Linked DNA regions of [Eubacterium] eligens ATCC 27750. The protein of the gene in region 2 interacts with the protein of the main gene of each other region in a pairwise test. Links are inferred from orthologs where the notes say so. Each region holds a gene or a part of one and is shown on either strand. Other genes may lie near its edges. The genes, in order: EUBELI_RS12745 and EUBELI_RS03015.

What was found.
Region 1: the proteins of EUBELI_RS03015 (region 2) and EUBELI_RS12745 interact in binary tests that used the Bacillus subtilis proteins (3 or more experiments, as listed by UniProt). The link is inferred for [Eubacterium] eligens ATCC 27750 from one-to-one orthologs.

Annotation. Positions count from the first base shown.
Region 1 is NC_012780.1:476,618-479,853, forward strand. The notes cover bases 252-3,147. They hold EUBELI_RS12745 (PTS fructose transporter subunit IIABC), read right to left. Parts: upstream 2,704-3,147; coding sequence 799-2,703; downstream 252-798. Other genes in these bases: ptsP (phosphoenolpyruvate--protein phosphotransferase), read right to left, coding at 252-506; EUBELI_RS12740 (HPr family phosphocarrier protein), read right to left, coding at 523-780; pfkB (1-phosphofructokinase), read right to left, coding at 2,725-3,147. In the rest of the region: more of ptsP, read right to left, coding at 1-251; more of pfkB, read right to left, coding at 3,148-3,236. UniProt on the Bacillus subtilis protein: The phosphoenolpyruvate-dependent sugar phosphotransferase system (sugar PTS), a major carbohydrate active transport system, catalyzes the phosphorylation of incoming sugar substrates concomitantly with their translocation across the cell membrane.
Region 2 is NC_012778.1:633,272-636,367, forward strand. Bases 107-2,862 are described here. They hold EUBELI_RS03015 (glycosyltransferase family 2 protein), read right to left. Parts: upstream 2,097-2,862; coding sequence 1,116-2,096; downstream 107-1,115. Other genes in these bases: EUBELI_RS03005 (ATP-binding cassette domain-containing protein), read left to right, coding at 107-387; EUBELI_RS03010 (hypothetical protein), read left to right, coding at 412-912; EUBELI_RS03020 (glycosyltransferase family protein), read right to left, coding at 2,116-2,862. Outside these bases: more of EUBELI_RS03005, read left to right, coding at 1-106; more of EUBELI_RS03020, read right to left, coding at 2,863-3,096.

The DNA.
Region 1 (3,236 bases), on a different replicon or contig from region 2:
TGGACTGTCTCTGATGGTGCCAGATCCTCTGCCACCATAATAACAGGCTCATCTGCATCTACACCGCTTCCTGTATTGCCGGAAAGTATTCCTAACAGTCTTTCTGTAATATCTTTGACATCTGCTGCTCTTCCACGCATATATTCATCGTCCATAGCCGCAAACATCTGTGAAAAATTATCCCCTGTCTGGGCTATGGCATATTCTGCATTCACCATCTGACTCTCGATAATATGCTCAACAGATTCCTTATAATCGTCATCCTCAAGCATCATCTGATGAATCTCAAATATTGCCGCATTAGCCTCGCCAACTTCGCGAAGTGCTTTATCATGAAGTTCCCCCAGTTGTTTAAAGGCTGTTTCTACAGCTTCATAATAACGGTTCTTCTCTGCTTCTGCATCAGTAATCTTTACACGCTTAACCTGATGTTCACCTTTTTCATACACCATTATCTTACCTATAGCAATGCCTCCAAATACACTTTTTCCAGTATATTTATTCATGTGCACCTCCTAACTGCTACATATTGCTCTTCATGAATTCTTCAATCTTAGCTGCTGCAGCCTCTTCATCTTCACCTTCTACAGTAATTGTAACTTCATTTCCACATTTTACTGCAAGTGCCATAACACCGAAGATTTTCTTGCAGTCTCCTGACTTGCCATCCTTAGTAATTGTAATCTTACTGCTAAATTCCTTGGCTGCCTTTACAAGCTCTCCTGCCGGACGAGCATGTATGCCTTCTGCATCTGTAATAACGTACTTAAATGCCTTCATAATTAAAAACCACCTTTCTTAGGCTGCTTTCTTCTTAAAGAGCCCTAAACATATTGTTGAGATGATAGTTCCTGCCACAAGTGCAATCACATAATATATTGCATTGCCTACTACAGGGAATACGAAAATGCCGCCATGTGGTGCCATTAAAGTACATTTGAAAAACATACTGACAGCACCTGCTGCACCTGAACCTATGATACATGCTGGTATTACATGTAAAGGATCTGCTGCCGCATAAGGTATTGCACCTTCTGTTATAAATGCAAGTCCCATAATAAAGTTAGTTGGACCGGCATCTCTTTCTTCCTTAGTAAACTTATTCTTAAAAAGTATTGTTGCAAGAGCAATCGCACATGGTGGAACCATACCACCTATCATTACTGCTGCCATTATATCATAATTACCTGCTGCAATGGAAGCAGTTCCGAAAACATATGCTGCTTTATTGAATGGACCACCCATATCAATTGCCATCATGGCTGCAAGTATGAATCCAAGAAGAACCCTGCTTGTGCTTCCCATTCCTGCAAGGAAGCTGTTAAGTCCTGTGTTAATCCCACCCATTACAGGCTCTACAATAAATGTCATTCCAAGTCCTATTACCAGAATACCCACTACCGGATATATAAGTACAGGTGCTATCTTTTCCAATGCCTCTGGTAACTTATCACATATTTTTCTTAAAAGAACTATAATGTATCCTGCTGCAAAACCTGCAACCAGAGCGCCTAAGAATCCAGACTTTCCATTAGCTGCGATATAACCGCCAACAAAACCAAGTGCAAGTGCCGGTCTGTCACCAATGGCCATTGCAATAAATCCTGCCAGAACAGGGAGCATGAAGCCAAATGCTGCTCCACCGATAGACTTAAACAGTGCCGCAACAGGTGTTATCGTACCAAAGTTGCTTCGTTCTGCCTCTGACAGTGCATTCATATCAACATTAAGTCCATCAATAAGAAATGCTATGGCAATCAGAATACCTCCGCCTACAACGAAAGGTAACATATGTGATACACCATTCATAAGCTGTGTATATATCTTATGTCCAATTCCGCCGCCTTTCTTTGCTGATGTGCTTTCCTTCTTCTCAGAAGTTCCTGCCTTATATACAGGTGCATCTCCTGCAAGAGCTTTCTTTATAAGTTCATCTGCTTTATTAATTCCATCTGAAACCTGACACTCAATTACTTTCTTTCCATCAAATCTCTCCATTGGAACCTGTGCATCTGCTGCTACAATAATACATTCTGCTGATTCAATATCTTCATCTGTCAACACATTCTTAGCTCCGCCAGAACCTCTTGTTTCAATCTTAATTGCACATCCAGCCTTAGCTGCTGCCTTCTCAAGTCCTTCTGCTGCCATGTAAGTATGTGCAATACCTGTCGGGCAGGAAGTAACTGCAAGAATCTTAGCCAGCTTGTCATCTTCCTTTTCAAGTCTTTCATCTATACTCTTAGCTTCCTCATCAGCCCCATCAATAATTTCAAGGAATTCCTCCGGGCTTCCGGCTTTCATAAGCTTTGCTACGAAATTCTCATCCATAAGAAGCACTGATAACTTACTTAACACATCAAGATGTACATTATCCTTAGTATCCGGCGCTGCAATAAGGAAAAGAACCTTTACCGGCTCATCATCAAGCGATTCAAAATCAACTCCATCCTTAATAATCATTGCTGCAAGTCCTGGTGCATTAACAGCACTGCATTTGCCATGAGGAATTGCTATTCCTTCTCCTACACCTGTTGTACTTTCTTCTTCTCTTGCATATACTTTAGCCTTGTAGCTTTCGATATCATCAATCTTTCCGCTCTTTGCCATAAGTTCTACAGCCATATCAAGAGCCTCACTCTTTGTCTTAGGAGCAGCATTAAGATTGATACTTCTCTTATCAAGTAAATCTGTAATTCTCATAAAATACCTCCATTCATTACATTATCCCTTGCAGGTAACCTCCACCCGCTTTAATACCTCTGAAATCTCTCTTTTTGTTGCTAGATTTTCTGAAAATGCACTGGCACTTCCTGTTGCAACGCCCATCCGGAATGCATCTTCATAATTGCCTGTCTGAAGATACCCCGCCATAAATCCTGCAACCATTGAATCACCTGCACCTACTGAATTCTTAAGCTCGCCCTTTGGTGCATCTGCTTCATATACGTTTCCATGTTCATCAATAAGAACTGCGCCTTTTCCACCCATCGATATAAGCACATTGACAGCTCCCATATTCTGCAGCTTCCTTGCATATGGAATAACCTCTTCCTTAGATTCAAGCTTAACACCAAATATATCTCCAAGTTCATGCTGATTAGGCTTGATAAGAAATGGGTGATATTCAAGGACATTAAGTAAAAGCCTGCTTGTCGCATCAACTATGATCTTAACATCTCTTCCCTGTAGTCTTTCCATTATTCTTCTGTATATATCGTCTGATATACATGAAG
Region 2 (3,096 bases):
CGTACCGGAAAGCAGAATGCTGATATACTGGGACTTGTGTATGATGATTTTGATGTGGAACTGTTTAATGAATGTATGAAAAAGATGAATGTCAGCACTGCAACGACATTGTGGCGTATGTCAAGAGGTGAGCGTATGAAGTTCCAGCTTGCGTTTGCAATAGCACATCACAGCAGGCTGTATCTTCTTGATGAAGCAACAGCAGGCATGGATGCAGTGTTTAAGATAGAATTATTTGACATGTTAAGAGAACTTATAGCACAGGAATGCTGTGTGATTATGACAACACATGACATGACAGAGATTATGAAGAATACGGATTATGTGGCAGTTATGGAGGGCGGCAGACTGGGAGAGTTCAGCGAAAGTATTGAATGCACAGTGTGAGAACAGCGCAGGAAAGAGGAGAAAATGACTATCAAAACAGATATCAAACAGCAGAAAAAATTAGAAAAGTTCTTTAAAGAAGAAAATACATGGTTTCCGGATAATGTAGGAGAGAAGTTTCTGGCCATATTTTTCTTCATAATATCAGGAATATTAGCATGTGCACCTAATAAAATGATAGATTTCAGTGATTTGAACAATGACATGAAGGTTGTTCTGATTGGGTACATGTTTTACCTTCTTGGCGTGACATATATGGTCATGAAATACAAATCTTATCAGGAAGCATACAGCACTAACAGAAAAAGAATAACAACAAGAGAACTGCTGAAAAACATGCCGATAGACAGGATGCAGCTATGGATATTCATAACAAAAAAGAAAATAAAACCATGTGCAGTAATGACTGCGATAATAATAGCCATAAGAATAATAATAACATTGGCAGCCTATAGAAACATTTATCTATCAGACATACTGATGGTGCTGGTATTTAATCTGATTGTACCCGTCCTGATAGCGTAGTGGCTATGTCCTATAAGAAATATGTTATATACTCACTTATAGGTAGTTACATAATTAATTCACGTTTATTTTAATAGACGAACCTATAATCTGCCTATAAGAAACACATATATGAATGTTTTATGGGAAATAAGTCTATGGTATCACTCATCAGGCATGTATAATGAATCTACATCAGTCTTGGATTATATGCCGCGTTTTTATTACTGATTTTTATCTTCATTGCACTCATAAGTCCTCTCACTGATAATAAACCTAGGTCTATTCTTGACCTCTATATATATCTTCCCGATGTATTCCCCGATAACCCCGAGGCACATAAGTTGTATTCCGCCCATGAAGCATACGATACATACTGTACTTGCCCAGCCGGTTACTGTGTTGCCGAGCAGGTTGTCAACGACAGCCCATATAACACCGATAAAGCTGATGATTGAAACTATAATACCAAGTGACATAACAAGACGGAGTGGTTTTACACTAAGGCTTGTTATGCCGTTTAATGCAAGGTTAAGCATTTTGCTGAAAGGGTAGTGTGACTTTCCGGCAAGTCGTTCGCTTCTTGAATAATATACGCTTGTACTCTTAAAACCGACAAGCGGGATAAGACCACGAAGGTACAGATTAGTTTCTTTGAATTGTGCCAGTTCATTAATCACACGCTTTGATAAAAGCCTGTAATCGGCATGGTTATATACAGTTTCTGCGCCAAGCTTTGCCATGATTTTATAGAAGCCTTTGGCTGTGTTTCTTTTAAAAAATGTATCTGTTGAACGGTCATTTCTTACACCATAGACGATATCACAGCCATCGTGGTAAGCGTCAACCATATCTTCCATTGCATGAATATCATCCTGTCCGTCGCAATCTATAGATATAGTAATATCAGCATACTGGGAAGCCTCCATAAGACCGGCAAGCACACTGCTCTGGTGTCCGCGGTTACGACTCTGGCTTATTCCTATGAAATGTTCATCTTTCTTTGATAAATCCGTAATTATATCCCATGTACTGTCAGAACTTCCATCATTGACAAACATTATCCTGCTGCCAGAACTGATTTTGCCGGCTTTGATAAGATGGTTAAGTTCATCAAGAAACATGCCTGAGGTAACAGGCAGAACCTGTTCTTCGTTGTAGCATGGAATTACAATATATAAACAATTTTTTTTATTTTCACTCATATAACCCCCAGATGTATAATCAGTTATCAGTTTCAGTTATTTCACCAGATTCAACTTTTATAGTATAATCCTTATATTCTTTATAACTTTTATTGTCATGGTTAATTATTATAAAGTGGTTAAATATGATTGTGACTAATATAAGGACTATTAAGCCAGCTGCACAATGATATATGTTTTTCTTTGAAAAATCTATAAAGACTTTCGCCATATAGAAAAATCCAATAATGCTCAAAGGAAGCAGCAATACAAAATAAGGAAGTGTGTACTGGCATTTTCCTTCCCAGAATATATGGAATATGAAACCACCTATAAATGTCAGTGGAAGTACGGTTGAAACTGGAGCTGAATTAAAGAAGAGAGCATAAACAGCATATAGCATACTTCCAAATAAAATTATACTTTGCAGTATATTAAGATAATTCATAAAAGGTATGCCACCTTTTAATGATAAAATATCTGTAATAAAACCACTTTGCGTGATACTGCTGTTTCTGACATTAGTTATCCAGAAACACTGAAAACCAGGGTTATTCCACTGGGATGCAATCTTCTTTGAAAGGAAAGATGTAAATGCATTAGGATCGCTTTTATAGTTGTTTATGTAACCTTTAATATCTGCTTTGGCTGCCTGGGCTTCCTTTTTTGAATCATAATCATTTCTTTCATAAAGAGATGCAATTCTGGAATTATACCATCCGTCGGCATATACAGTTGCGGTTGTCGAGTGGAGTCCCATATCTATCCATGTCCATGATGAAGCTCCATTATCCAGATTATATCCAGATATTTTCTCTATGATTAATTTAGGAAAAACTGCCTGTATGGCAAATCCTGCAGCTATGGCACATGTAACAAGAATAATCTGTATGTTCTTATGTCTTAATGTTTCGGCAATTGTATATAAAATAAGAGCAATCATAAATATAAGATAATTACTTTTAACCATGACGCTCATCATCATAGCAGCTCCAGTGACCGCAATATATGAGATATGTAT